One region of the Companilactobacillus sp. y65-5 genome, then DNA from elsewhere that is predicted to be linked to it. Evidence: riboswitches for the same ligand, from Rfam matches in the RefSeq annotation. Region 1 holds a riboswitch; the other holds the start of a gene.
What was found. A riboswitch is a leader RNA that binds a small molecule or an ion and turns the genes downstream of it on or off. The one in region 1 is predicted to bind tetrahydrofolate.

Region 1 (15,859 bases):
CACTTGTTTCATCACAGCTACTCTCAAATGACATTATCAATGTATCTTTTTTCAAAATTTCTTCCACCTATAAATCCACCACCATCTCCAGTGCATCGTGGTGATTTCTAAAATAATACTTCTCATGAATTGTTCTGGTTTTGAAACCAAATGCTCGATAAAGGCTGATCGCGGAATCATTCTCAATGTCTGCCTCAAGTGAAAGAGTTAAAAATCCATATTTGCGACAATAATCAAAGACTTGATTCAAAAACAAATGACCAATTCCTAAATGTTGTAAGTCTGGCATGACGGCAACATTTGTTATATGAGCTTCGTTTTTATTCTTGAAGGACACTCCAATAAATGCCACACAAGTTTCATCTTCTACCAGTGACAAATAAAGTGCATTTTTATTTCTCAGCTCCATATCAACAATATCAGTTGGCCAAGGAACTGGTGTGGAATAAACTTTCTCTTGAATATTCATAAAATCACCAGTATCACTCGGTTTTGATTTTCTCAAAATGAAACTTCTGCTATCTATATTAACCGACTGTTGTTCAAAGGGATACTTTACTACATGTCCTGTTGGCCAAATTGTTTCTTTAAACTTCCTCAACATAGGAAATATTTCCGTCGTCCTTATGACCTTTTTCATACCAATCATACTCCGCCTGTGTTAGGCGCAAGTACGTCGGTACGAAACTATCGATATCCTTTATTGGTTCCATTGATTCAGCCAACTTAGCTAATTTCACAGCATCGGGAAGACTATCTTCTTCCAATATGATCTGGGCATGTGAATATTTTTCTCTAATCAGATCGGTTAATCTGGGAGTAGCATTAATAAATTCTAGTTTATCCTCATCGTATTTTTGTAAGAGTTCTAATAACTTAGTCATCGTAATGTGTTGATCCTCAACTATATTAGTTATTTTCCCCTGTTCATTCGAATAAACACCAGCGTAGGCATTGTCATTTCTTGCATCCATCAATGGGACACACAGTTTACCAGCATCCCCGTTAGCAGCTAATAATTGCAGACTAGACACTCCTACCAGAGGTTTGCCTAATGTAAAGGCTAACGTCTTAGCCACTGTCACAGCTATTCTAACTCCCGTATAGGACCCCGGTCCATCAGCAACAGCTATACGATCGATGTCGTCCACTGAAATATGAGCTTCATCCAATGAGCGCTCAATATCAGGTAACAGAGTAATACTGTGAGTTTTATTTTCAGTAGATTCAATGTGTGCAATCGCCTTGCCATCATCCACAACAGCAACACTTAGTGATTTATTCGATGTATCAAAAGCTAAAATTTTCATATGATCCCCTCGTTCTTAATAAAAATATTTTACCACACAATTTGACTACATAAGTAATCTGATAGGGCGCCTATAAATATGATTTGTATTTTTTAAAATAAAAAAATCGACCACTAACGGCCGATTCTGTTAAATCTAGAATTACTGATCCACTTAAGAATCAAATATAACAATCCTGTCTGATAAACTAAACTAAATAATTCCTTAAAGATTCTTGGAACCAAAACTGCCCAATATGGCATGTTTGTTATCATTTGGACCCATAAAGTATTCAATCCAGTATTAACTATCACTGTAACTAATAATACAGCAATGAAAGTTCTCAGGATAGTTACTTTATGATTGTAAAGTACGAATCCATAGATAAGGCCAGCAACTAGTGCTGAAAGTGTGAAGCCCCAGAAAAAGCCTGTGGATGCTTGCATTAACACATTGCTGATAATATCTGCGATCACATTAGCTATGGCAGCCTTGTACGGCCCAAAGTAATATCCCATTAGTCCTACTGCAATGAAACCAAATCCGACCTTCAAAGTATTACTACCGATCGATAGCTTACTCAAGACCATATCCATTGCAATTAGTAAAGCCATCCACGTCATCTCGTGGACACTGATAATACGACTCTTCGTATTCATTCTCGACATCTCCTTGTAGGAGCTGCCACAGCATATAACTAGAGGCTAACGAATTAACTAACTATATAAAGTGGCGAATGCGGAATCAAAATCGCAAGCTAGTGCTCTTCGTCTGATGTTCACATTCCGTTCCATCAGCACTTTACGCTTTGAATCCTACCCCATAAATAATTTTACCTAAACATAGTACCACAACTAGTAGTCTATACCTATATCTTTTGCTTATAACATTAGTTATATAAATCTGATAATTATTTCTCTTCCCAAGTGATCTGTGCCAAGGCATTTAATTCGCCGTCGTTTTTGATCCAGTGAGTAGTAACTAAATTTTCATTATCAATGTTCGCATATATCTCAGGCTTATTGTGAATGTTCAATTCTTTTTCGTACTTGATATCCATGCTCTTAGCGCGATGTTTTTCAACGAAATCAATTCCTAAGGAATCTACCATCCAGTCAAAGTAATAAGAATTATTAACGTGACGGTTTACATCAATATTGTAATATCCAATATGTTGTTCTTTTTTGATATCGTAATCTTTTGGTTCGCGCAGGCGGGCAAATCGTTTGATCTTCGTGATTTCCTCAGCACCGAACACGTCTGTCAATTTTTCAGCCGCACTGACCATCTTACGTTCCTTTACATCGATAATAACGAAGGCACTAGTCAGATCAACCATCCGATTGCCATCTAAATCATCGATCCAAAAGTCTCGATAGAAGAAGTATTTGTTATAACTAGTAGCTCGTGTACTGACTTTTAATTTCTCACCTAGTGTTGGCATTTTCTTAATATCCATATGATACTGAACGACGACCCATCCCAGTCCACGTTGTACCATTTCTGAACTATCAGAATCTGACTCATGTAATTGCTTCTCGGATATTAACAACATGGCATCTATCAACGATGACAAACGCATATCTCCGGTTAAATTTGCAAAATAAAAAGGAAACTCGATTTCTTGTGAATAAATTTGTTCTGCCACTATATCATTCCTTTCCGATTCCGTGGTATAGATTATAAACGATCTGCTTACGTATGTCGTTTTGATTAGCTATTTCTTTGATGGCTTTATTAGGTTTTTCACCTGATTGAATCAATAGATCGATTGCATTGATGATTTCTGAATCCGTCATATCTTCAGATTCTTCAATTACTTTACCAGATATTATCAGTACGTACTCACCCTTTGGTTCATTCTCCTGATAATATTCGATAACTTGGTCAATCGTTCCCCGTAAGAAGGCTTCGTGAATCTTGGTCAATTCGCGCGCCAAGGTGATTTTTCGGCTTCCACCAAAGTATTGTTTTAAGTCTTCAATAGTCTTCACTACACGGTAAGGCGATTCATATACAATCGATGTTTCTTCCCTTTGTGACAAGTTTTCTAAAGCAGATGTTCGTTCTTTACCTTTACGAGGTAAAAAGCCATAAAAGTAAAAGGGTTGCGGTTCAATTCCTGACGCAATCAGGGCGGTCGTTGAAGCACTGGCCCCTGGTAATGGAACGACCGAGATTTCGGATTCGATCGCAGCCTTGACTAATTCCTTACCTGGGTCACTGATTGAAGGCGTGCCGGCATCACTTACTTGTGCGATATTTAAGCCCGAATTCATCTTCTCAACTAATTCTGGGATTCTTTGAGCCGTGTTGTGCTCGTGGAAACTGATCAAATCTGTTGTGATCTCAAAATGATTCAACAAATATTTAGTATTCCTAGTATCTTCAGCCGCAATTAAATCGGCATCCTGCAAAGTTTTGACAGCTCGAAAGGTCATGTCATCTAGATTACCGATCGGCGTTGGCACCAAAAAAAGGCAGCCCTTCGAATTATTAACAAAACTCCTTTGTTCATTCATTCAAAATGCTCCCTTGTTTATTTTTTATTTGGTTTACTATGATTTCCATAAATCACTCCGAGACAGAAGACACATTCTTCATTTTCTTTACGATGAGAACCATAAAATTGTTGGCATACGTGAAAGCCTTTATGATACAACTTTTCTAAGTTTAAACGTGAAGTAGGTAATTCACTTTCATTAAAACTTTTATCTTCATAGCCCAGTTTTTCTAACTGTTTACGAAGATTATGATTCTCCATCTTAAGCTCTTCTTTTTCCTCTAAATCTTTTGATAGTTGCTCTTTGAGGGTATCGACCTGACCACTCAAACTACTTAATTGATTAGAGATAGATTCAAACTTATCATACAAATCTTTTTCTGCCATTATCTCACCTACTAACTAACAAATTTTAATGACAAATCCTCTAAAATTGCTTGAAACGCGACATTGCTTTTCCACATTTCTTCAGCTTTAAATAATTCATCCGAAAAACTAACAATCTGTTGAATACTTTTTTTTGAAAGAACATCTTCTTGAATAAGAAGTGATTTATTTAAATTGTACCTAAAAGATAATATATCACTAAACATCTGATTCATCATATCAAAAACCAAATGTTGATGATCTTTGTTCTCCACCAAAGGCATGATATCGGTCTGAACATCTATAAAACTATTTATTCTTTTTTGGTTACATTCCTGCATCCAAATAACCAAAGCAGCCGCTAATTGCTGATAACCTTCACCAGTAGTAGCCTGTAAAAATTTAATATCTGAAATTTTTAAGGCTGATTTGGCCTGTTCAGGTTTATATCCTAATTTTACTAAAGTATTGATTTCTTCTTCATTGCTCTTATTCGACAAATGGAAGATCTGAACACGAGACCGAATCGTCTGCAACAATTGCTTAGCTGAATCGGCTAACAAAATGATCATCAAATTACCTTCTGGTTCTTCGATCGTCTTCAACAAATTATTGCTGGCAGCATTAGTCATTTTCTCAGCTTCATCAATGATCAGGATTCTGCGATTTCCTTGAGTAGCTGTCATATTTACTTCTTTTTTGAAGTATTTAATATCGTCGACACCAATGCTTTGTTTATCAGTTTTTATTTCCAAAACATCAGGATTATCTCCTAAGGCGATGGTTTGACATCTCTGGCACGTTTGATCTGGGATTCCAGCTTGTAAGTTATCGCAAAACTGACTTTGAGCTAACCAAATAGCCACTTGTTGACGGGATTTAGAAGAAGCACTATCAATCAAGTAAGCATGTGACAACATATTTGATTGAATGATCTTTTGAAATTCACGCAATACTTTAGGTTGCTCTTCTATTAAACTTTCCATTATTAGAATTTAACAAATTTATCCACAGGTAGGATAAAACAAGTAGCTCCTCCCACTTGAACTTCAATCGGATCATTGATCCCAGCTGCTTCTGGCAAAGCAAAAGTTGAAGTCACGAATTGTGTTCTAGTGTGACAAGTTTTCTTGATCACTTCAAGCGCTGGATCTACCTTGTCATCTTCAACACCAATGATGAAAGTTGAATTACCTGATCTTAAAAATCCACCTGTTGAAGGAAGTTTAGTCGCACGGAAGCCTTCCTTTACTAGATGTGTCTGTAATTGTTGACTATCTTTGTCTTGAATAATCGCTAAAATGAGTTTCATTTTACTTACCTCCATTAAATACCTTTGGAAATCTATTGATGATAACATCCAATGCATCAGAAACAACTTTTTCAGGTGCTTGCTCTGCGTTGATACTCTTTATTCTATCAGGATTAGCCTGTACTAAGTCAAGATATGTGTCATGAACACGTTTGTGAAAACTCAACGCTTCTTGTTCCAAGCGGTCCATTTCACCTTCGTGATCTTTGCGAATTCTGGATATTCCAACTTCTGGTGAAACGTCAAAATAAATCGTCAGATCCGGCAAGGTCCCATCGATGGCAAAGTCATTAATGGCTGCGACTTCCTTCGTACCGATCTCACGTCCACCGCCTTGATACGCAATCGAACTATCCACGAATCGATCACTCAATAATACCTTGTCACTAGCTACGGCTGGTCTGATTACGTCAACTACGTGTTGTCTACGTGCAGCAGCGTACAGTAAGGCTTCAGTTCTATCGTCCATTTTTTCGTCATGAACTGCCAAAATTATTTTTCTGATTTGTTCAGCTATTTCACTACCACCTGGTTCACGAGATTCAATTACTTCTTTTGTTGTATGCTCCCTAAGTAGTGGGACCAGTGCATTCAAAGCCGTAGTTTTTCCAGCTCCATCTGGTCCTTCGAACGATATAAATATCCCTGACATTAATATTCTCCTTTTGATACATTGGTTCCATTTTACTTGATTATAGTATTCCGGTAAACCGATCACTGATCAATATCACTCCAAAATACTAAAAAAAGAATCTCAACTTACAAATCTATTAATTTAAAGACTTGTGTAGTTAAGATTTTTTAGTTTAAAACATTATCAACTTACGAAGAAAAATTCTCTAATATTACCAGTGCTTCTCAGCTCTACTAGGTTGTTTCAAGAATGTATCTTCATCACCAAAAATAATATCAGTAGTGTGCTTAGCCTGTGCCTTACGACGTCTAGCTTCTAAATACAAGAATTGATATTTAGCGCGGTCAATTCTCAATTGCAGACGGGCTTCATCTGAAACTTCCAGTGAATTATTCATCAAATGTTGCGCATTACTAATTTCACGTTGGATATTGTGAATACTATCCATCAAACGATCATTTTCCATCTTTTCAACACTGATTTTTTTTCTACCAAACATGTTAGATCTCCCTGCGACCTAGAACTGCACTCTTCAAAGTCATCTCGTCGGCATATTCAATATCGGAGCCAACAGCTAATCCGTGTGCTAATCTAGTTACTTTTATTCCTGCTGGTTTTACAAGTTTGGCTAAATATTGAGCTGTCGCTTCTCCTTCAGGAGTAGCATTTGTAGCTATGATCAGTTCTTGAACTTGATCATTATCGCGTAAACGATTAAGCAATAACTTAATATTCAAGTCTTCTGGTCCAACACCGTCAACTGGGGACAACACGCCACCGAGAACATGATACAATCCATTGTAACTGTTCATGTCGTCTAGTGACATTATGTCCTTAGGTTGTTCAACGACCAGAATTGTTGATTGGTCACGATTTTTATCACTACAAATAGAACAGATCTCATCCGTAGTAATATTTCCACAGATTTTGCAAAACTTCAAATCAGTCTTTGCGGCCATGAGATTGTCAGCGAATTCTTGCACTTGACTCTTATCCATGCCTAAAGTAAAAAACGCCATCCTAGTCGCTGTTTTGCGGCCAATTCCTGGCAACATCATATAACTATCAATTAATTTTGAAATTGGCTCTGGATATTTCATTTATTACATCAACCCGTTTGTGTATTTACCTAACTTGGCATCTTTATCATTGTCGACCTTTGCTACACCATCATTCATAGCGTCGATGATCATATCTTGAAGTGTATCTGGATCATCTGGATCAATAATCTTTTCATCGATTTTAATATCTAATACTTTTTTATCACCGTTTAATTTAACAACAGCGAAGTCATCAACTGAATGACCTTCATATTCTGTCTTACTCAATTCCTCTTGAGTAGCAGCAACCTCTTTTTGCATCTTTTGAGCTTGGCGCATGATATTAGCCATGTTTCCGCCCATACCACCCATATTTGGCATTCCTTTACTCATAATTATTTTCTCCTTTATTAATTAATCATCTTTTATTTCAACCACACCGTCGTCACCAAACAATTTTAACGCTTCGTCAACGGTAGGGTCAGTCTTCTTTTGTTCTGATTTAGATTTTACATTTTTATTCTGACCAGAATCAATATTATTTGCTATATATTCTTTACGAATCTCAGGCCATTGTGCTTTTGGCACTAGAACAACCTGACAATCTTTTTTTAGTAGTCTACCTACATTATTAGTCAATTCATCTAAGAATCCATCTTGAGCTGTTTCAAACCACATCTCATAATCAAACGCCACAACGATTCCTTCACTTGACGCTGCAACTGGTTCTGAAACTCTCATTATAGACCTTTGCGTGATAGATAGCATACTCATCAAATCCGGCCAAATATCTTTAGCTGTATTGAGATCATCCTTGGTAGCATTCTCCAACACTTGATAAATAGCTGTTTTGTTAAGGTGCGAATTTTTCTTGGATTTACGCTTTGGTTTGACATTCGTCTGAGAACTAGGAGTTCCTTGAATGGGCGGTCGATCAGATAATTCTTGAATCTGCTGTTTCAAGTTATTGATCTCATCGTCCAGTTGATCCACTCGGTGATCAGCTTCAGGAACAGTCACATTGGTTTGTGCCGTCACTGGCTGTTCGATCTTAGGTTCACTGATCTTGACGGTCAATATTTCCATATAAACATCAGTTTGATTAGAATTCTTGAGATTCTTTTGGGTCGCACTAACTTGATCGACGATATAGAACAACCTAGTATTGTCAAACTTATCAGCAATTGTTAATAATTCATCCGTCATAACAGATTTATCCATTTTTTGCGACAAGTCGGAATTAGAATTATATAAGATCAAGTTTCGACAGACACGGATGATCATTTCTGTGAATCTCATCGCTGAACGTCCACTGGCTAATATCTGATACAGACTAGAAAGCGCATCTGCCGGTTTGTTATCTGCGATTGCTGTCATGTATGAAACAATTTGTTCATTACTCAAGGCACCAGTAACTTCTTGAGCATTCTTCAATGTTAACTCATCATCGCCATATGACAATGCCTGATCCAAAATACTCAGTGCATCACGCATACCACCTTCAGCCGAAGCGGCTATGATATTCAGTGCCTCATCATCATAATTGATGTGTTTATCATCCAAGATAAAAGTCATTCTATCTAAGATGTCTTGACGTGAGATTCTTCTAAAAGTAAAACTTTGTGTTCTAGAAATAATTGTTGCAGGAATCTTTTGTGGTTCAGTAGTCGCTAAGATGAACATCACGTTAGCCGGCGGTTCTTCCAATGTCTTCAAGAGAGCGTTGAACGCCCCTTGAGATAACATATGGACTTCATCAATAATATAAACTTTAAACTTAGCTTCAGTCGGTGCATATTTTACTTTGTCTCGAATATCACGGATCTCTTCAACACCGTTGTTCGAAGCAGCATCGATCTCGATCACATCATTCAGACGGTTTTCATTAGCAGCCTTACAGATTTCACATTCGTTACAAGGCTCACCATCATGTGGGTTCAAACAATTAACTGCCTTTGCTAAGATCTTAGCACAAGAAGTTTTACCAGTACCACGTGGTCCACTGAATAAATAGGCATGACTAGTCATCTTGCTTGCAACCGCATTACGTAAGGTCTGCGTGATGACGCCTTGGCCAATCACATCTGAAAAAGTTTGGGGACGCCAAACTCGATATAGTGCTTGATATGCCATATTTCCTCCTTGCTTTAACACAGTACTTAAATTTTACCACAAATAATCATACAGACTTATGAAAATGATTAGACTCTAGAAAATAAAAAAACTCCTAATCCGTTAAGATTAGGAGGCTAATTTACAAAACAAAAGGCACATGGCACAACTCACTTAGTGCTGCTTTCTTCCGAACCTGACACGATTCGCAAGAGCACCATTGCCCTAAGGCCTTTCGGCACTAACTATATTACTATAAATCACAGTTGAATGCTACTTTTTACGACGGATTTCTCTAAAGAAATTACGAAGTAAGTCTCCAGTCTCTTGTTCTTTAACATTAGCCAATACCGTTGGTTGATGATTATAGCGTGTGTCAGTCAGTAAATTTACGATCGAGCCAACGGATCCGGCTTTAGGATCATTTGCACCAAAGATGACTTCCTCAACACGGCTATTGATAATAGCACCTGCACACATGGGGCAAGGTTCCAAGGTCACAAATAGACTAGTATGCTCTAAGCGCCAACTACCGACTACTTCACAGGCTTGCTCAATAGCGATTATCTCAGCGTGTTTAATGGCATTCTGTGTCTCTTCACGTTCATTGGAGCCACGGCCGATGATCTCTCCTGATTGATTGTCTACAATAACACAGCCAATAGGCACTTCCTCTCGTTGCTGTGCTTTGATTGCTTCAGCAATTGCTTGATCCATATAATTATTGATTTGTTCGTCTGAAAATATCATTTAGTTAAACCATCTTACTCCTCAAAATATAATAACCCTTTTCACGAGTAACGATTTCAACATTCCCATAAGTCGTCTCCATCAACTTCTTGGCAGAAGGTGCACCTTGTTTCTTTTGAATAACGATCCACAGTTCACCATTGTCATTCAAGTGTTCTTTAGCACCACTAATAATCCCTGATACTACGTTCTTACCGGCTCTGATCGGTGGATTAGACACGACAATGGCGTATTTATCAGTGATATTATCATAAATATTTGATTCAAAAATATTAACGTTCTTAATATGATTTGTTTCAGCATTTTTCTTTGCCAGATCCATCGCACGTAAATTGACGTCGGTCATGTCAACTTTTCTATCATCTTGTTCTTTTGCTAAAGATAATCCGATTGGACCATAACCACAACCAACGTCAAGAATATTACCTGTTGGTATCTCATCGAAGTTAATAGCCTCGATCAATACTCGTGATCCAAAATCAACTGTTTGCCGTGAAAAAACTCCAGCATCTGAAGTGAAATTGAAATTATTATTTCGTAAAGTGAAGTTGAATTCTTTTAGTTCATGCTCTAATTCATTTGAGTTTTCAAAATATTGATTAGCCATACTTTTTTCCTTTCTAAAGGCGAAAATGAGGACAAAAAAATAATCCTCTTACGAGGATTAATTTTATCATAATAAACTTATTAAAAGTTATTATTTCAAAGTAACTGTTGCGCCAACAGCTTCTAGTTTAGACTTCATGTCTTCAGCGTCAGCCTTAGCAACGCCTTCCTTGATAACCTTAGGTGCGCCATCAACAAGGTCTTTTGAGTCTTTCAAGCCAAGTCCTGTGATACCACGAACTTCCTTGATAACCTTAACTTTTTCTTGACCTGTTTCTGTAAGTTCAACGTCGTATGAGTCTTTTTCAGCAGCGTCGTCGCCACCAGCAACTGCACCTGCAGCAACTGGAGCAGCAGCTGTAACGTCAAATTCTTCTTCGATAGCCTTAACAAGGTCGTTAAGTTCTAGAATTGAAGCATCTTTTAAATCTTCGATAATCTTTTGTGTATCTAAAGCCATTTTAATGTCCTCCAAATTATGTTTGTTTTTTTATTTAAAAATTAAGCAGCTGGTTCGTCGTCTTTCTTTTCAGCAACAGCTTTAATAGCCAATGCAAAGTCGCGAACTGGAGCTTGTAATACAGATACCAACATTGATAGTAAGCCGTCTCTGTTTGGTAGTGTTGCAAGTGCTTGAATTTCTTCAAGAGATGCAGCTTTACCTTCGATGATTCCACCCTTGATTTCAACGGATTCAACATCTTTGGCATACTTAGCAGCAACCTTTGCAGGTGCAACTGGATCTTCTTCAGAATAAGCGATGGCTGTTGGGCCAACGAAGAATTCTTCAAGACCTTCTAATCCGGCTTCTTCAGCAGCACGTCTTAAGACAGTGTTCTTGATAACCTTCATAGTAGCACCTTGCTCACGTAATTCAGCACGCATGCTAGTAGCTTGTTCAACTGTAAGACCTAAGTAGTCAATAACAATAACTGACTTAGCGCCTTTTAAGTTAGCAGCAACCTCTGTAACAAGTGCTTCTTTTTGTGCTAGTTTTTCTTGCTTCATTATTACGTTTCACCTCCACAATTTATTTTAGTTAATTCTACAAATTTAAGGCTAAAATAAAATCTCTGCGCCCAAAGGACACAGAGATTAATTAACAATCTTCTGGCCTCGGCAGGATATTAAGATTCACATCACCTGAGTCTTCGGTAGAAATCAACTATTGTACATTATCATTATTTTGGTTATTAGTCAACATTAAGCGTTGATTTTTAGACCAGGGCCAAATGTTGATGTCATATTAACACTAACAATATAGTTACCCTTCAATGATGCAGGACGTGCCTTTGCGATAGCATCGTAGAATGCGCTAAAGTTAGCAACAATCTTGTCAGTATCGAATGACAACTTACCAATAGGTGCGTGGATCAATCCATTAGGATCTACACGGTAAGTAACTTGTCCAGCTTTGATATCATTAACAGCTTTTGTAACATCCATTGTTACAGTACCTGTCTTAGGGTTAGGCATCAAACCTTTAGGTCCAAGTACACGACCTAAACGTCCAACTTTAGCCATCATTGGTGGTGTTGCAACAGCAACATCAAAGTCCAACCAACCATCTTGAATTTTTTCAACAAGATCGTCAGAACCAACAACGTCAGCACCGGCAGCTTCTGCAGCCTTAGCTTGTTCACCTTCAGCGAAAACGATAACTTTTTGTGTTTTACCTGTTCCGTTAGGTAGAACAAGGGCACCACGAATTTGTTGGTCAGCTTGTTTTGGATCTACATCCAAGTTAATTGCAACTTCAACAGTTGCGTCAAATTTTGCATAATCTACTTTTTTAAGTAAGTCAGCAGCTTCTGAAGCAGAATAAGTCTTATCCTTATCAACTTGCTTCATAGCTTCCATATATTTTTTTCCATGCTTAGCCATGCTAAGTTCCTCCTTGCTTTGTGGTCTATTGGGGATTTTCCCCTCCCACTTGTTAAGAATACTTTCGTATCCCTGTAAACTGCTTCTTGTCTAGTCTTCTACTGTAAAGCCCATACTTCTTGCAGTACCAGCAACCATACGCATTGCAGATTCAACACTTGCAGCGTTTAGGTCTTTCATCTTGGTTTCAGCAATTTCGCGAACTTGGTCGTTTGTGACTGTGGCAACTTTATTAGTGTTAGGTTCGCCAGAGCCCTTTTCAACACCAGCAGCCTTCTTCAAAAGAACAGCTGCAGGTGGTGTCTTAGTAACGAAGTCGAATGAACGGTCTTCATATACTGAAATAACAACAGGAATGATCATTCCTTGTTGATCTTGTGTACGTGCATTAAAGTCCTTTGTAAATGCAACGATGTTAATACCAGCTTGTCCTAAAGCAGGACCAACTGGTGGAGCTGGAGTAGCCTGACCAGCAGGAATTTGTAATTTTACTACGTTAGCAACTTTTTTAGCCACGGTGCATACCTCCTTAGTCCGTGATGTGGTCATATTGAGAATCTAAATTTTCTCTCCCACATGTATGTTCAAAAAACATACCGTCTTATAATATCACGGATTATACCCTTTATCAATATGATTTATTATTTTTGTACGTCGCCGAAGTCAACTTCAGCACTAGTCATACGTCCAAACATATCGACGTCAACTTTAAGTTTGTCATGATCAGCATCGATTTCTGTAACCTTACCAGTCATGTTTGCGAATGGTCCATTAACGATCGTAACGTTCTCACCGACTTCAAAGTCATTGCCAGCTTTGACACTGATTCCAAGATCATCAAGAATGTGATCAATTTCTTCTGGTAATAATGGTGCCGGCTTACTTCCTGAACCGTGACTTCCAACAAATCCTGTAACACCAGGTGTATTACGAACAACGAACCATGATTCGTCACTCATAACCATTTCAACTAAGACATATCCTGGGAAAGTCTTTTTCATTTCTGTTTTTTGTTTACCATTTTTTGTTTCTGTTTCTTCTTCTTCAGGAACTACTGCACGAAAAATATAATCTTCCATACCCATTGATTGAGCACGTGATTCCAAGTTTTCCTTAACTTTATTTTCGTATCCTGAATAAGTATGCAGAACATACCATTGTTTGTCGCCAGCTTCAGTCATAATTTCCTCCAAAAATCAAAATAAAAAAACCCCGAACGGAGTCGAAGTTTTCTTTCATTACTCAAATAATATCAAATTATTCGTCTACTTACAATGTTATTTGCTTCCCATAATGAATTGTTGTAGTAATGCTACTAGTCCCCAATCAATAGCGGCGAAGAAAATAGCATACATCAAAGATGTGGCGATAACAGTCCATGTATCACGTCTGTTTTCCTTTGCAGTAGGCCAAACGACCAATTTCATTTCTTTTTTTACACTACCAAAAAATTTAAATAATTTCATTTAGTCCTCCAAATTAACGTGTTTCTTTATGCAATGTGTGTTTGCCACAGTGCTTACAAAATTTTTTAACTTCAAGACGTTCTGTGCGGTTTGGATTCTCAGAAATCGTATAATTTCTAGATCCACAAACGCTACAAGCTAATGCTACTTTTCTTAATCCCATTAGTATCTCCACATTCTACGCAGTTTATGTCTTATACATTATAAATTTTTAAGTCTGAAAAGTCCATGACAAACAAATGACAAATTATAAATGTTCTATCATTTTTAAGCGACACCTATTAGCGGCGCGGTTTAACTGCTTTTGATTACACATTGCAATTTCACAAGCCATCTGCATTTGGATTTCTCCTAACAAAAATTTTAAGGCAATCAGTTCTAATCTGCTTAACTCAGCGACTGCTTGCTCAAAATGGCTTGATGTATCTAACAAATGAACGTAATTTCGAATAAATTCCTCAGAATTTTCATTATTCATCACCTGTTCGTATGAACACGCTAATTGGTTGGCTTGACGTTTAATTGTATTTTCACGTCTGACAATATCAACTATATGATTTCGAAATTTTAATTTAAAAAAACTGCCGAACTTGGAGCCACTCGATCCGTCAAAAGCTTTACAAGTTGCGTAACAAATTATCAGTGCTTCTTGGTACCAGTCATTCTTATCATATAGTCCAATCTGATATTGGCAGGACATATTGTCGATCATCGGCCGATAACGTTCGACCAGTAGTTTTAATGCGCTTGAACTCTCGTCCTCCTTTACAAGCTTAATAAGCTCTACTTCAAATTCATTCATTCTTTTGGTACCCATCCTTATTATTATTACAGAATGGTTTTCCTATTTAAAAATATCATGTATCTTATGCTAGTTTAAGAGAACATTTGTTTACAAAAACTTCGTTATAAATATAGTTCGTATATCTATGAAAGCATTCTTATACAAAAAAAGATCTCATCTATATGTTGCACAGATAAGACCCCTTGATTTATGAATGTCTTGAAGCAAATGCTTGATACAACAGTACACCTGTCGCTACCGAAGCGTTCAAGCTTTGAACATGACCTACCATCGGTATGCTTAAAGTTTGGTCAACTTGTTTGAGAACTAATGGCGAAACACCCTTACCCTCATTACCGATGACCAGTGCTACTGGACCCTTGGCATTCCAATTACGGTAGTTGTCACCTTCCATAGCCGTACCAAAGACCCAGACATTTTGTTTCTTCAAGTCGTTGATAGTATTGACTAAATTAGTAACCCGAACTACTGGCACATGCTCAATAGCACCTGTAGAAGTTTTGGCTACTACGGAAGTTAATCCTGTTGAACGATGTTTAGGTACGATGATTCCATGAACACCAACCGCGTCTGCTGTTCTCAATATCGAGCCTAAATTATGTGGATCTTCAATTTTATCTAAGATCAAAATAAATGGATCTTCATTTTTTTTCTTTGCGGCTTTGAAAATATCAGCTAATTCAGCATATTGATAAGGCGCAATATATGCTGCCATCCCTTGATGATTTCCACCATTGCTGATGTCATCTAGTTTATTCTTAGGGACCTCTTGAACGATCAACTTACTACGTTTAGCAAGTTCGATAACTTCACCGATATGCTCGCTCTTTAAACCTTTTTGGACCAAGACCTTATTAACACGTTGTCCAGCTGTTGGCGATCTCAGTAACTCAACTACTGAATGATGACCAAAAACTAATTCTACTTCTTCATTATCATTCTCATTGCTATTCGAATTTTTCCGCATCAGTTTCCCCCGATTCTACTTTGTCGATACACCATTGCGCAAGTTCTGCCAAGCGCTCTTTTTGACCGCTGACATCCAAATATCCAAATAGTGCTTCAAATCCAGTGGACATGTGATAAGTGATG
Region 2 (15,859 bases), on a different contig from region 1:
ATTATGTTAAAGAGAAAGTGGAGGCTGATCTATATGATAAGAATTAAAGTCCCGGCAACTAGCGCTAATATCGGCGTTGGCTTTGACGCTTTAGGACTGGCCGTTTCGTTCTACGGAACGATCGAATTCGATGATTGCGACCAACGATTAGAAATCAGCGGTTGCCCCAAAAAATATCAAAACGAAGAAAATTTGATTTATCGATCCTTCGTCATCGGTTGTGACTATCTGAAACAACCAATCCCCAACTTAAAAATAAAAATCAATAACAACATCCCCATCGCCCACGGCCTAGGTAGTTCAGCCGTTTGTATCGTTGCTGGATTAAAGGGTGCCAGTGCTTGGTTTGACAACTCACTGTCAGATGAGGACATACTCGACTTGGCGACAATGATCGAAGGACACCCTGATAATGTCTCACCAGCTATCTATGGTGGTCTCTGTGCCTCGATCAATCACAATGACAATATTCAAGTGGCGCAATATAGGGTCAATAGCAAGCTAAATTTCGTTGCCATTATTCCTGATTATTCGATCAAGACGGAAGAAGCCCGTGAAGTTTTGCCAGATACTATGAGTTATGCGGATGCGATATATCAAATCAGTCACCTCGGCGTATTGATCAAGGCATTGGAACTGGGCGATATGCCGATGATCAGAGACTCGATTGCTGATAAGATGCACGAACCTTATCGTAAGCAACTGATTCCTGATTATGGCCAGGTGGCGCAGATCTGTGCAGATAACGACGTCATCCTCTATATCAGCGGTAGTGGTTCAACCTTGATGACGATCGCTCAAGATTATCAAATCGACCCACTATTCGATCAAATTTCACAAGAATTTCCTAAATGGAAAATAAAACCCTTGAAGGTAGACACTCAAGGCGCAACTGTTGAAATAGTCTAAAAAAAGTACCTATAAGAAGCCGTCTCCATGAACTTCTTATAGGTACTTTTTCGTGCCTACTGCACTTTAAAGTACGTAATTGTTTATTCGATCTAACTAACTATAATGATATTCATGTTCAAAAAACACATATAGGGAGTTAACGATATGAACAACAAAAAAGTTTCACCAACATGGATTTTGATGTCACTCGCCATCAGCGCTTTCGCAATTGGTTCGACTGAATTCATCAGTGTCGGCATCATGCCCATCTTAACTAAAACATTTAATATTTCACTCGCAACTGGAGGATTGACAGTCTCGATCTATGCCGCCGGTATCATGGTCGGTGCACCTGTCTTGACTTTGATAACTAACCGTTGGAGCCGCAAAAAATTACTGATCGGAATCATGATCAGTTTTGTTATCGGCAATTTGATTGCCGCATTAGCACCGAGCTTTTGGATTTTATTATTGGGAAGAATCGTCACGGCACTTTCGCACGGAATCTTCATGGCGATCGCTTCTCTGATCGCCGCAGATGTGGTCGCACCTAACAAGCGTGCTTCAGCCATCGCCGTCATGTTCACAGGTTTGACTGTCGCAACAGTCACGGGAGTTCCGCTAGGAACTTTCATCGGTCAAAACATCAACTGGCGTGCGTCATTTTTATTCCTAGTAATTTTAGGTTTGATTGGATTGATCACTAATATTATTTTAGTACCTAATAACTTACCACTACCTCGACCAACTAATATTAAAGGATTGTGGAAGATCATTAAGCAACCTGAATTATTGCTCATCTTGATCATCACTGCTCTAGGATATGGAGCAACTTTCCCCGTCTATACTTATTTGACAACGATATTGAACAAACAGATGGGTTGGTCCGAATCAGCAATAGTTATTATCTTGATTTTTTACGGAATCGCAGTCGCTATCGGTAATACCATGGGCGGTCGTTTAGCAAACAGCAATCCTTTGAATGCACTACTAAAAATGTTAGTCGGATTGGGCGTCGCTCTGATTTTAGTGAGATTGACGGTCAACATGCATCTATTAGGTTTGATTGCTATTTTGATCATGGGATTATTCGCCTTCATGAATGTTCCCGGATTGCAATTGTACATCGTTCAATTAGCAGAGAAATTCACACCTAATGAGATTTCACTTGCTTCTGCCTTGAATATTTCAGCTTTCAACGTCGGCATTACATTCGGTTCAACTATCGGTGGTCAGGCCGTGGCCGTAAATCAATTGGTCAACACGCCATGGTTGGGTGTCAGCATGCTAATAGTCGGTATAATCTTGATTTTGGTATTGCAAAAAATGGTCACCGCTAAAAATGGTGTTGCAAAAGATGTCAAGTTAGAAAATTGCTAAAATTTGTATAATTAGTGATTGATGATAAGATATTGTTACTAGTTTATGAGGGTGGTAATTATTAATGAAACAGTCTATTTATAATATCGGCGTCGAAGCAACCATGAATATCATCGGCGGAAAATGGAAACCAATAATTCTCTGTCATTTGAAGCACCAAACTATGAGAACTGGTCAATTACGCCGTGCGATTCCCAACATCACACAAAAGATGTTGACACAACAACTACGTGAATTAGAAGATGATGGTATCGTAAATCGCAAAGTATTCAATCAAATCCCACCTAAAGTAGAATACTCACTGACCGATTACGGCGAGAGCCTCAACGTCATTCTTGAAGCGCTGTGCCAATGGGGTGAAGATAATATTACTCGTCGAAAACAAAATGGCGAAAATATTATTTTACTAAACAGCGATTATATGGAAACTCAAGATTTACCTGATGTAGAATAGTAACTAAAAAGAACAGTCCACGACAAACTGTTCTTTTTGGTTAAACATTAGTTCACTAATAGTGATATAATTTTAAGTGAATTTACATTATTTCAAAGCAAGGAGACTCATTGTGGAAAAATACTATATCGTTGATAGTTCCATACTGCCAGAATCATTCGACAAGGTCATTAAAGCACGTGAACTGCTAGAAACTGGAAAAGCCAGCAATGTGAGTGAAGCTGTAAAAATGGTAGGAATCAGTCGTGGCACTTACTATAAATACAAAGACTTGGTTTTCTTACCCGATGAAGATATGAATGACCGCAAAGCCTTGATCTCAATGATGTTGAATCATCAGCAAGGAATCCTATCAAGAGTCTTAGGTGTTGTATCAGAGACCAACGCCAGTATTTTGACGATCAACCAAAACATCCCTATCCACAACATTGCTAGTGTAGTTATTTCAATAGATATCAGTCACCTGACAGGCACCCTAGATGACCTGCTTGATAAATTGAAGCAATTTGATTTTATCAGTAATGTTCAACTAATATCAGTTGAATAGCCTCATTCAGTACAGCTATTTAGGCCACGCAATGTACATCGCCATTATGACGCCAAAGGTCCCAATACAATAAAAGAATTTTGATACGTATTTGCTTTTGATATGGCTAGCTGACAATAAGAATGACAAACCAATGACAAAAGTCAAAGGAATAGCTAAGAAATTCATGTATCGTCCTCCGTTTAATTAGAATAATTGTTAACTTCAATATACCGAAAAAATGTGACGAATTAGTGAATATCATATGGAGATTTAATATACAAAAAGGAGAATCCGCTGGATTCTCCTTTTTATTTTTTTCAATGTATAGCTTGTTTCATCTCATCTCGTACTTGAGAAATGAAGTACAACGACCCCGTGATGAATAACACGTCGTTTGAAGACATATCTGACTTGATATTTTCCAATCCTTTGTGCCAATCATCAATCAAAGTTATTTCGTTAATATTTTTCAAACTCAAGTAATCTTCTAAGTTCAAAGAACTTGGGAAGTCAAATGTAGTGATCGTGATCTTGATATTTGGAACATCCACTAACATATTCAACATCTCATCGATATTCTTCGTCGTGATGGCAGAGAAGAGCACGTGAATATTCTTATTCGCATATTCACTGACCATATTGTCAGTCAAGCGACGCATTGCATGTGGATTATGTGCTCCGTCCATGATGATCAATGGTTCTTCACTAACTGTTTCCATCCGTGCTGGCCACCGAACTTTTTTCAAACCCTTTCGAACCCTGTTTTCATCCACACGAATACTCTCATGTTGACAATACAACGAGAACAATTCTAATGCTACTCCAGCATTTTCGGTCTGATGTCTGCCCTTTAGTGGCACACGCAAGTCTTTGAGGTAGAATTGATGATTTCTAAAATTGAATCGTTCGTGACGATTTTTATCGAAACCTAAATAATCAACCAAGAAATCTTTGTTTTCACCATAGAAAGGTGCTTTCATTTGAACCGCTTGGTCACGGATGACCGCCAAGGCATTTTCAGGGATTTCTCCTGTTACGATTGGAATACGTTCTTTGATGATGCCAGATTTTTGTAGGGCAATGGCTTCCAAAGTGTCACCTAGAATATCAACATGGTCAAGCCCTACCGTCGTGATGGCAGCGAGCATGGGATGAACAACATTAGTGCTGTCCATCTTGCCACCGATTCCGGTTTCGATTATGGCAATATCCACTCGATCCTTGAAATAATAAAATGCCATTCCGGTTAAGATCTCAAATTCAGTAATTCCTTGTAAATGATCATCAGCATCTAATCGTTCGATCAACGGCATGAACACATTTACCAATTCTACAAAATCCTCTTCTGGAATTGGATGACCATTGATCGAGATACGTTCGTAAAAAGTCTCGATATAAGGTGAAGTAAATGTTCCCACTGTCAAATCTAATTCTTCCAGCAAGCAACATAGATACATCACAGTCGATCCCTTACCGTTCGTCCCTGCAATGTGAATGCTCTTAACATCATTTTCTGGATTATCTAACATCCCTAATAGCGCATTGATCCTATCCAATCCCGGTCTAGAACCAAACTTTCTTCTCGTGTGAATCCAAGCTACCGCTTCCTCACCAGTTCTAATCATAATAAGCACCCCTTGCTATGAAACTATTATTATGCAGCAAATCTCTTCGATAATGATTTAAATGGAATTACGTTACCGAAGAAAACAATCATTATTGTTTGAATTGGCAACATGATCGATGATTTAACGATCCGAATCATCCACAGTCTTCCATCTGTGAAAGGAATCTTATACATGATCGACAACCATAGTGGTGTTAAGAATAAGCTGATAATCAATGTGTTCAACAACACGCATAAGAAGGCATTTTTGAAATTGATTGGTTTCTTGTAGAAGAAATATCCGTATAAAACACCTGTGATAAAGGCGTTCAAAGTGAATCCAATAAAGAATGCCCCTTTACCAAGGACGGTACTACCGATCAAGTCAGCGATAACTGAGCCCACGCCAGTCCAAATTGGACCAAACAAACTTGCCATAACCACTTGTGGTATGAAATCAAAAGTTATCTTGAGCAATTGTGTTTCAAAACCAAAAACTTGTGATAATACTATCATCAATGCAATCAATAGTCCCATTGTTGCGATAAATTGTGCGTTACTTCTCTTTCCCATTCCTAGCATCTCCCTTTAGAGCTGCCACATAAATCCTTATGCAGCGAATGCGTTAGTAGAACCGCAAATGGATTGTCATTTTTCGTCCGAAAAGCACATTCCGTCTCTTCGACACTTAACGCTCTACTAACTACTCTGTCCTATTTGATATTTTTTTTAGACGATATCTAATTCCTCGAAGGTTCCGAGAATCTTGATATCTTGCGATACACTTACAAAAGCCTTTGGATCTACTTCTTTCATGATCTCAGCTAAGATTTCCATCTCATAGACGGTAATCACTGTGATCAAAACCGATTGAGTATTAAAGTCATATGCTCCGTATGCTTGTGGAATTGCAGTGATACCACGTTTTAATTCCTTCTGCAAAGCAGGGATCACGACATCTGGGCGCCGTGTAATAATCATCACTTGAACCTTTTGATGTTTTACATAAACCAAGTCAGTGACTTTCCCACTTACAAAGATCGAAACTAAACTATAAAAAGCATAGGGCCAACCGAACAAATACCCAGCCGTCAAAACGATAACACCATTAAATGCCATTGAAATTGCTCCAACACTTAATCCAGTCGTCTGTCGTAAAGTGATGATAAGAGCATCCATACCACCTGTGGAAATCCCATGTTTAAGTGCTAATCCCATCGAATATCCGTTGATCAATCCACCAAATATTGCACAAATGATTGGATCATCGATCAAAGTCATATTAGGCATTATTTGAATTGCAAATGAAGCAAATGTGACTGCAATGATAGTAAATACTACAAACTTACGATTGATCTTGAACCACGCCAGAATGAACATTGGTACGTTTAATAAGTAATAAATAACCGAAATCGGAATATTTATGTTATCAGCTCTTTCTGCAAGAGTTGATAATATCTGCGCTATACCAGTTAGTCCACCAGAATAAATATGTCCTGGTTGCCAGAAGAAATTCAAAGCCATGGAATATAAGACAGCGTATATCATAGCAATCGTCAGTTTGGTAACAACATCTTGCCAAAACTTCTCTCGCTTATTATTCGACATGTTTTAAATTTGCATCCCTTCTAAATAACTTTTGATACCACAAAGAACAAGCAAAAAGGTTCGCAGCGGTCTAAGTCATTCAACACTTTTTACTTGCTCATATGCTAATTATTTAAATTGAATATCTAAGTCCACTGTTTTTTCAACAGCGTCCAATAAATTACCATTTTCAAGTACTTCTGTTGCTTTGTTTAGTTCGTCGTAAATTTCAATATCCTTATCGTTTTCAATGAAGTTTACTGATTTACGGAATTCTTCATAGGCAGGTTGTGTACCTTTTCCAAGTCCATGTTGACGTGACTTGATGTCTAGTGCTTGGCAAGCTGCCATGATTTCTGTAGCAACGATTCTTCTGGAATTACCAATGATTTCTGCGGCTGTACGTGCAGCAGTCGTACCCATACTTACGAAGTCTTCTTGGTTTTCACATGAAGGAATTGAATCAACACTGGCTGGATGTGCCAAGATCTTGTTTTCTGATGCCAATGAAGCACATGCATATTGTGTGATCATGAATCCTGAGTTGAGTCCCGGATGTTTAACTAAGAATGAAGGCATCTTGCTTAGTTGTGTATTAACCAGACGTTCGACACGACGTTCTGAGACGTTTCCGATTTCTGAAGCAGCAATTCCTAAGAAGTCGAATGGTTGTGCCATTGGTTCACCGTGGAAGTTACCACCTGAAATAACTTTACCTTCACGAGTAACGATTGGATTGTCAGTTACTGAGTTGATTTCGATTTCAACTTTTTCTTTGACATAAGCGATCGAATCTTTACTTGCTCCGTGAATCTGAGGAATACATCTCAATGTGTATGCATCTTGAACACGGTCTTGTGTTGCTTCAGTTGTGTAGTCTGAGCCATCGATCAATCTGCGGATATTACGTGCAGTTGCCAACTGTCCACTTTGTGGGCGAATCGTATGGAGATCTTCTTCAAATGGACTTGAGATTCCTGAGTGAACTTCAAGTGACAAGGCTCCAGCGATATCTGATAGTTTGAGCAATTCGATTGAATCATATGTTGCTAAAGCGCCAACGGCTGTCAAAACTGTTGTTCCGTTGATCAAAGCTAGTCCTTCTTTAGCACTCAATTGAATTGGTTCTAATCCAGCTTTTTCCATTGCTTCTTTACCAGGTAGTAATTCACCTTGATAATATGCTTTACCTAATCCTAGAAGTGGGAGAACCATGTGAGCTAATGGAGCCAAGTCTCCAGATGCACCGAGTGAGCCCTTTTCAGGAATGAATGGATGTACGCCCGCGTTCAACATATCCATCAATGATTTAACGGTGCTCAAGCGAATTCCTGAGAATCCTTTGACAAGTGAATTAACACGGATCAACATGACTGCACGCACGACATCTTCTGGGAATGGATCGCCATATCCTGATGAGTGAGTTCTGATTAAGTTCTCTTGTAGTTGCGCTGTATCGTCTCTTGAGATACTTACGTTACAGAGTGAACCGAATCCGGTATTAACACCATAAACGATTCGTTTGTCTTCAACGATCTTGTCGATGATCTTACGAGAATCATTAACTGCTTGTTCTGAATCTGGAGCAATACTTACCTTGACGTTTTCACGTGCAACTGAAACAACGTCTTCAAGTGTTAAGCTGTTACCATCTAATATGATTGTCTTTTCTTTGATCATTAGTAAAACCCCCATGTGTTTTTGATTCAAAAAGATTTTTTAAGCGGGATCGACATCATCAGAATCAGAACCTGAGTCTGAGCCTAATTTCTTCCCTTTGATAAATAAGAAGTACATGGTACTTGTGATGATCACACCTACCAATCCAGCGATAAGGTTGATTGGGTTAGCTGCTGCGACCATCCAAATACTTACGATAATAGAAATAACTGGGATAACTGGACCGAATGGTAATTTGAACACTGGCTCGTTGTCCATATCTTTGTTCCTTAACCAAATTACGGCAAGTGCAGTTGGAATGTACTGGAAGAAACGGAAAACAACACTTAATTCTGCTAATTGTTCAAATGAACCACTTAGTAGGAAGCCAATTGTAACTACTCCTGAGAAAATAATAGCTACGAATGGAGCACCTTTTTTGTTTTGTTTTGAGATGATCTTTGGTAATAATCCTTCGTCGGAGATCGAAGCTCCGTAACGAGGGATCATCAAGGAATCACCCATGTTCAGTCCAGCGATAGAGATCAAAGCTCCGATGGAGATGATCCACTTACCAGCTGGTCCTATCATTTGTACAAATGCATCTTGAACGGGAGCATTACTTTGTAAAATACCCGCACCTAACATAGCAATCGTTCCGGCGATGATCATGAAGTAGAATAGCGAAACAATACTGATCGAACCAATAATAGCCTTAGGAACGTTCTTCTTAGGATTACGCATCTCACCAGCAACAACTGGCAAGGCTTCGAATCCGATAAATGCATAGAAAACTGTTAGGGATGTTGATGCAGCTGCTTTGGAAACTGTCATACCTGGACTCAATTGTAGGAATGGTGTGAAGTGTCCTACTTTGATACCGTGCTTGATAAAGAATACTGTAACTAGAGTAAATGCAATAATTGGAATGATCTTTGCGATAGTGATAGTAATTGTAAAGACCTTTGAAGTTTTAATACCAGTACTATTGATAATTGATAAGAACGTTACCAATAAAATACTTATAATCGTGTTCTTCCCTGCTAATGAAGGGAAAGTTTGAATTAATAATTTTGCGAAACCGGCTGCCATAGCAGCCCAAGCTACGATCGTAACGAACCAACCCAAGATACCAACATTGAAACCAATGAAATCTCCAAACGCTGTTTTTGCATATTGGAAGGCTCCACCGTTCTTATTGAAGTACCCTGATACTTCAGCGAAACATACTGCTAACATCAATACTAGGAACACGTCTAACAACATAGCTACCAGTGATGCTGGACCTAAATCCTTATAGATGTCCTTAGGTAAAAGGAAGATTCCTGACCCGATAACAGCATTAATACCATAAAGCGTGGCGCCATTGAGACTGAATTTGGCGTCTTCACTCACTTTTTCTAATTCCCCTAGGTCCTTGATATCTGAATCTTCAGGAATTTGGCTTTCACTTTTCATATTCGATTCTCCTCTCGGTGTTACACCTGTTCTTGAAGCGCAATTTCAATCATGATTCCTTCTCACTTGTCCAAACTAAAATGGCCATAGGATTTATTGAAGAACCTGCCGCACTTGTCACAAACATTGTCGAGGTTGAATTTGTTTTAAAATATAAAGATTCATTTTTACTAACGAATTTACTTTGTATTGATTCGTCGTCTTTAAAAATCACTGAGCATCCGTGTAAGAAATAACAAATGTATTCCGTATCCGCTTGTAGCTTCAAAGATTTATTATCGATTAGAAAATTGACATGTCCCTCTAAATCAGAACGATATATCAAATTGAAATCAACACATTTGCCATGACTAGTAATCTTGTCATCACCTGCAAAATAATATTTTTGAAAAGGTTCCAAAGTGATCGTCTTTGCATTATTTTCCAATACTAATTGATTTTGCAGTGGTAAAATAATTCTCTTGTAACCTGGCAAGGGGGTAAATTCTGTCGTATCTAATTCAACAGTCGCACTTGAAATCCGATAGTCAAAATTGCCTGGTCGATATTTACCATTAGTTGGAGACAGATAAAACTGTGTTGTCTGACCTCCACTCCAATTGGAAATTTGATAATCATTCTCTGCTATCTTAATTAATTCCATTTCTAGAATAATCCAGAAATATTTCCATTCTCATCAACATCGATTCGTTCTGCTGCTGGTGATTTTGGTAATCCTGGCATTGTCATGATTGCTCCAGTTTGAGCAACGATGAATCCAGCACCTGCAGAAACTTTTAAGTTACTGATTTTAACTGTAAAGTCTGTTGGTGCACCTAACTTCTTAGCGTCATCAGAGAATGAATATTGTGTCTTTGCCATACAAATTGGATATTCATTGAATCCTAGTCTTTCTAGTTCTGATAATTGTTTACGTGCACCACGTGTGAATTCTACGCCGTTTCCTCCGTAAACCTTTTGTACGATCTTGTCTAGTTTTTCTTCGATCGAGTCTTCTAAGTCATATACGAAGCTAAAGTTGTTTGGTTTGTCAGCAGCTTCAACAACGGCACTTGCTAAGTCAACTGCACCTGCTCCACCTTTGCCCCATACATCTGCAAGAGCTACTTTAACGCCTAATTCCTCACAAGCCTTTTCAACAATTGCCAATTCAGCATCTGTATCATTAGGAAATTTGTTGATAGCAACTACAACTGGCATACCGTATACGTTTTGAATGTTATCAATGTGTTTCTTCATATTTGGTAGTCCGGCTTCAACTGCTGCCACATTTTCTTCATTGAGGTCTGTCTTCTTAACGCCACCGTGCATCTTCAAGGCACGAACTGTTGCTACTAAGACTACAGCATCTGGTTGCATGTCTGCCAAGCGGCACTTGATGTCGATGAACTTCTCTGCACCAAGGTCAGCACCGAATCCTGCTTCTGTAACTGCGTAGTCAGCGTATTTAAGAGCTAATTTAGTAGCCAAGATACTGTTACATCCGTGAGCGATATTTGCGAATGGTCCACCATGGATGAAGGCAGGTGTGTGGTCCAATGTTTGAACGATATTAGGATTGATTGCATCTTTGAGTAATGCCGTCAATGCTCCTTCAGCCTTGAGATCACCTGCAGTAACAGGATCACCATCCATGTTGTAGGCAACGATCATCTTGCGTAATTTTGATTTGAGTTCTGTAATGTTGTTTGATAGACACAACACAGCCATAACTTCTGAAGCAACTGTGATATCATAGCCGTCTTCACGAGGAACACCGTTGACACGACCTTGCAAGCCGTCAACGATATGACGTAGTTGACGATCATTCATATCCACTACACGCTTCCAAGTGATCTTACGAGTATCAATGTTCAAAGCATTGCCTTGATGGATGTGATTATCTAGTAAAGCTGCCAATAAGTTATTAGCGGCTCCAATAGCATGAAAATCACCTGTGAAGTGTAAATTGATATCTTCCATTGGAACTACTTGTGAATGTCCACCACCAGCAGCACCACCCTTGATTCCAAAGACAGGTCCTAATGATGGTTCACGAACTGCGATCGCAGCTTTTTTACCAATATTTGATAATGCATCAACCAAACCAACTGACACCGTGGTCTTACCTTCACCAGCTGGAGTTGGTGTAATAGCTGTAACTAAGATGAGTTTTCCACGTTGACTGGCATCATCTAGACCAGTCATATTGTTAATATCGATTTTGGCTTTGTACTTGCCATACATTGATAGATCATCTTCAGAAATACCGACTGACTTAGCGATATTTTGGATCGGTTCCATTTCAACTTGACTTGCAATTTCAATATCAGATAAATTTGCCATAATATTTAACTCCGCCCTTCTCATTGGTATTAACAGTTACACCACTTTTAAAATTTCTTGATAAATTGTATCTGCCAAAGGACATCCCTCATCTAGTAAGACCGTTCCCTTTTGTTTGTATTCAGTAACGAATTCTTCATCTTTGATACCAGATAAGTTGATCAATACATTGAGCCATGCTCCTTGAAGTGCTGACTTCAAGTTCAAAGCTGCTACCCCTAGATCACTTGCGGCATTAGTATTTGATTTACCGATGATAGATTCAGTTACTCTCAATGCTTCAACACATTGTTCCATAATGCTGAAAGGAGCTTTGGTAGCGCCTTTCAATGCTTGTTGCATTGCACTTCTACGTGCAGCCTTTTCTTCATCAGTTGACTTTGGCATTGAGAATACCGCTGAAACTTCATTGAATGCTTCGGTATCTTTGTCAATTGCATCGAGCAACTCAGCTTGCAGTTTTGTAGCTTTTTCACGAGTTTCTTTTGCAACATCTTCGAATTCTAGATACTTCTTCTTACCGATCGTTAGTTCCGTAACCATCTTAGTAAGTGAGATCCCCATCGAACCTGCTAGTGCGGAAGCGGAGCCTCCACCAGGAGCTGGTTCATCAGAACCTAGAACGGTCATGAATTCGCGTACTTGCATATCAGTTAATTTCATTGATCATTCTCCTTAGATTAAGTGATTTTCTAGAACTTGCTTGTCGTAATCGAAGTCTTCAACTTGTAAGTAGTATTCAGCAACGTCTACTAATGCTTTAGCAGGTGTTAATCCGATCACTTCACTACCGATGATGTTTACTCCATAACGTTTAGCTTCAAACTTGATTGTTTCAAATGTACGATATAGTGGTGTTCCTTCGTAATTAACCATGTTCATCGAAACTTGAGCGATATTACGGTCTTCAAGCATCAGTCCGATTCCCTTGCAATACTTGAAACCGCCACTTGAACCACGGATGATCTTAGCAATCTTTTTGGCGATCGTAACATCATCTGTATCTAAGTTTACGTTGAATGCAACTAATGGCATACGTGCACCAATTGCTGTTACACCAGCTGTTGGGTGAATCTTTCTTTCGCCATAGTCAGGTGCCCATTCGTCTTGAAGAAGTTTTTCTGGCATTCCTTCGAATTGGCCTTTTCTTACTTTAGCAAGGTTTCTACGTGCTGGTGTAGATGCTGAATCTTCATATAGGAAGATTGGAATTTGTAATTCGTCATTTACACGTTTTGCAACTTTTTTGGAAATTTCAACACATTCTTCTGCGGTGATGTTCTTGATAGGTACAAATGGTACGACGTCAGTAGCTCCCATACGTGGGTGTCCACCTTCGTGCTTAGTCATATCGATATGTTCACTTGCATATTTAACGAGTTGGAAAGCAACTTCTTGGATCCCATCCTCGTCTCCAACTAATGTAAATACACTACGATTGTGATTTGTATCTGAAGAGTGATCTAATAGTGTGACACCTTGGATTCCCTTAGCTGTCTCAACTAATCCATCAATTGTTTCTTGATTTCTGCCTTCACTAAAATTTGGAATACATTCAATTAATTTATCCATGATCAAACATCCTTTCAAATTTGTGTACTTGATTGTTTTAACAAAAGACAACAAACTCAGATTTCCATGGGTCACATAAAAACTCATCACCTCGATTTTTATCAATCATCCAAAATTGGACGGCCCCCGAGTTTAGTCTAAAACCTGTTTATACTTGTTATCGCTTTCATTAACCGCTATTAACTTATCACGGTAGTAAAAGTGGGTCAATAGCACTCATATCAAGGTATCCGGCGATTCTAATGTTTGAATTTTATAAATAATCTTCAAGAAATTATGATATATGTTTAAACATATGTTCAAAGATTAAAAATTTGACACTTTTTTGACAGTGATTTTTGAGATTAATATGCTCTGAAAGATATATCTATCAATACTTTAATTTGATTTAACGATATTAACTATTAAATTTATTAATAGAAAGCAATAGTGCTGATAAGTATAAAAATATCCCAAATTGGTGTAAATGGTTTGTCAAGTAATCTAATCTTCATGACTAGGTCATTTGACGTTTAATAGATACAAACATTAAAAAATATTCACTAAAATTAAATTTTTCTAATCTCACGAAAAAGCAGAAAAGGCGCCAAAAATGACAATAATTATCATTCTTGGCGCCTTTATTAATATAATTTTTTTAATTTACTAATTAGTCTCGATCGAGTTATTTCCGTCAAAAATACCGTCTAAATACTGTAACTCGAATTGGTCACGATACTGACTCAAATTTTCTCTTGCCTTTGCTAAATAAAATGATTCATCTTGACCGAGTAACTCTGACAACGAAGAATCAGTTATCAACTGCTGATTGAGCATATTCTTAACGATAGCTTGAATGAAATAGACGATCCCCATGTCCCTTGGGTTGGACAAGTAAGTGTAGTATTCGTTGAAGCTCAATAAGAACCGCATGACAGATTCGTAATCGCCATCATGTAATTCGTTAAGTGCCAAATAAGCATTTAATTGCGTCCGTTTCCATGGCGAGGATAGATTGTCGTAGAGTTGCTGAGCCTTCTGAAGATAAATCTTCGAACCACTATAATCTTCGTTAGCAAACATCGAGATACCCATATCTACATAAAAAATAACCAAACTAGTCTTCAAACCAGTCTCTTCACAGAGCTCGATAGCCTTCTTCTCATTTTTAATAGCCGCATCGTAATTCTCACGCAACCGTTCGATCTCCGCCAGATAATCATAAGCCGCCGCGATATTACTGGAATACTTCTCCCTAACTTCATCAGAGATAGTAAAAATCGTGATCGACTCGATCAATAAGTGTTCGGCCTCAGTTAAATTACCGATCATCAAATTGTACAATCCCTTGAGTCGTAACAAAATACCAATCGACTGGTGGTCGTTTGACTTGATCGAAATACTCATTGCCAAGTCAATATAGTGTGCCATGTCAGTCGCATTGTCAGTCTGAATGTAATAATAAATCATCTGACGATAACCACGAATCAGGAAGTCATCGTGATGAAGTTCCTTAGCTTTAACGATGACTCGCTGAATATTTTCGATACCTTGATTGTAATTACCACTATTGATAAAGTAGCGACCTTCAAAGTACAAATACTTCATTAGTAACAATTCATAAGTTTGATTACCTTCATATTGGTATTCAATCGCTTTGAGTCGTTCTCCGATTTGCTTGAACTTAGTCAATTCATTGTGCCATTCGATGTCACCTAATTCGATAGACTCCTTGTTGTACTCCGAATATATCGGGAACAATTCATGTTGGAATTTTAGTGAAATCTGTAAGTGTGATAATTCATAATCTAACGACTTTAATTCCTGATTAGCATACTTATAGTGATAAGCAATTTGCGACAGTAATGCCGATTCATCATCAGCAGAGCGCAATTTTTGTTCCAATAAAACAGCGATTTTTTCGTGGATCACTCGTAATTTTGACGGTGCTTGTTGTGAATAAATAAATTCTCTAAACTTCTTATGAAGGAAACTCAGATGAATCTCGCCTTCAACCATGTACTCACTGATCAGCTGGTGCTGTTTGATGCGAGCGATATCCTTGGCGATGCTATCTTCAGTACGGTTCAACAAAGTCGAGACGATCTTTAGCGGTGCCCCCTCAGGAAAATATGAAACCACCTCTAAAATCTCTTCTTCGCTCGGTTCCAAATCTTGTAAGATAAACTTTAATTCTTTTTGAATCTTTGGCGTCATGAAGTCGGGGCGCAGGCCTAGTCTGATCTGTCTAACATATTCCATCAGGAAGAAGGGATTACCTTCTGATTCATCGTATAGCTCATCTAAAGCCGCAAAGTCTAAACCATTAGACGGAATTTGTTTTTCCATAAATGAAGATATCGAGTCTTGACTGAACGGCTGTAAATCAATAATATTCAATCTACCATAATGATTGACG

Region 2: another riboswitch for tetrahydrofolate. It lies ahead of AC27FM_RS03170 (folate family ECF transporter S component); the one in region 1 lies ahead of AC27FM_RS12250 (folate family ECF transporter S component).

What each region holds. Positions count from the first base shown of each region.
Region 1 covers NZ_BAAJOA010000009.1:64,258-80,116, reverse strand. Annotated here, with positions in the region: gene tsaD (tRNA (adenosine(37)-N6)-threonylcarbamoyltransferase complex transferase subunit TsaD) at 1-34, opposite strand, end outside; gene rimI (ribosomal protein S18-alanine N-acetyltransferase) at 68-505, opposite strand; gene tsaB (tRNA (adenosine(37)-N6)-threonylcarbamoyltransferase complex dimerization subunit type 1 TsaB) at 588-1,310, opposite strand; gene AC27FM_RS12250 (folate family ECF transporter S component) at 1,424-1,948, opposite strand; THF riboswitch at 2,018-2,114, opposite strand; gene AC27FM_RS12245 (acyl-[acyl-carrier-protein] thioesterase) at 2,200-2,937, opposite strand; gene rsmI (16S rRNA (cytidine(1402)-2'-O)-methyltransferase) at 2,942-3,811, opposite strand; gene AC27FM_RS12235 (initiation control protein YabA) at 3,829-4,179, opposite strand; gene AC27FM_RS12230 (DNA polymerase III subunit delta') at 4,191-5,144, opposite strand; gene AC27FM_RS12225 (cyclic-di-AMP receptor) at 5,147-5,470, opposite strand; gene tmk (dTMP kinase) at 5,472-6,122, opposite strand; gene AC27FM_RS12215 (YaaL family protein) at 6,316-6,603, opposite strand; gene recR (recombination mediator RecR) at 6,605-7,204, opposite strand; gene AC27FM_RS12205 (YbaB/EbfC family nucleoid-associated protein) at 7,208-7,537, opposite strand; gene dnaX (DNA polymerase III subunit gamma/tau) at 7,559-9,277, opposite strand; RNA gene ffs (signal recognition particle sRNA small type) at 9,397-9,493, opposite strand; gene AC27FM_RS12190 (nucleoside deaminase) at 9,530-10,006, opposite strand; gene AC27FM_RS12185 (class I SAM-dependent methyltransferase) at 10,011-10,613, opposite strand; gene rplL (50S ribosomal protein L7/L12) at 10,704-11,072, opposite strand; gene rplJ (50S ribosomal protein L10) at 11,114-11,620, opposite strand; ribosomal protein L10 leader region at 11,668-11,785, opposite strand; gene rplA (50S ribosomal protein L1) at 11,816-12,496, opposite strand; gene rplK (50S ribosomal protein L11) at 12,587-13,012, opposite strand; gene nusG (transcription termination/antitermination protein NusG) at 13,138-13,677, opposite strand; gene secE (preprotein translocase subunit SecE) at 13,774-13,962, opposite strand; gene rpmG (50S ribosomal protein L33) at 13,976-14,125, opposite strand; gene AC27FM_RS12145 (sigma-70 RNA polymerase sigma factor region 4 domain-containing protein) at 14,210-14,764, opposite strand; gene rlmB (23S rRNA (guanosine(2251)-2'-O)-methyltransferase RlmB) at 14,955-15,734, opposite strand; gene AC27FM_RS12135 (Mini-ribonuclease 3) at 15,715-15,859, opposite strand, start outside.
Region 2 covers NZ_BAAJOA010000001.1:607,969-623,827, forward strand. Annotated here, with positions in the region: gene thrC (threonine synthase) at 1-47, shown strand, start outside; gene thrB (homoserine kinase) at 34-909, shown strand; gene AC27FM_RS03150 (MFS transporter) at 1,057-2,271, shown strand; gene AC27FM_RS03155 (winged helix-turn-helix transcriptional regulator) at 2,336-2,725, shown strand; gene AC27FM_RS03160 (ACT domain-containing protein) at 2,838-3,272, shown strand; gene AC27FM_RS03165 (bifunctional folylpolyglutamate synthase/dihydrofolate synthase) at 3,572-4,879, opposite strand; gene AC27FM_RS03170 (folate family ECF transporter S component) at 4,909-5,433, opposite strand; THF riboswitch at 5,473-5,573, opposite strand; gene AC27FM_RS03175 (YitT family protein) at 5,590-6,468, opposite strand; gene hutH (histidine ammonia-lyase) at 6,577-8,127, opposite strand; gene AC27FM_RS03185 (APC family permease) at 8,167-9,564, opposite strand; gene AC27FM_RS03190 (HutD family protein) at 9,614-10,207, opposite strand; gene AC27FM_RS03195 (formate--tetrahydrofolate ligase) at 10,210-11,889, opposite strand; gene AC27FM_RS03200 (cyclodeaminase/cyclohydrolase family protein) at 11,926-12,552, opposite strand; gene ftcD (glutamate formimidoyltransferase) at 12,565-13,461, opposite strand; gene AC27FM_RS03210 (ATP-binding protein) at 14,107-15,859, opposite strand, start outside.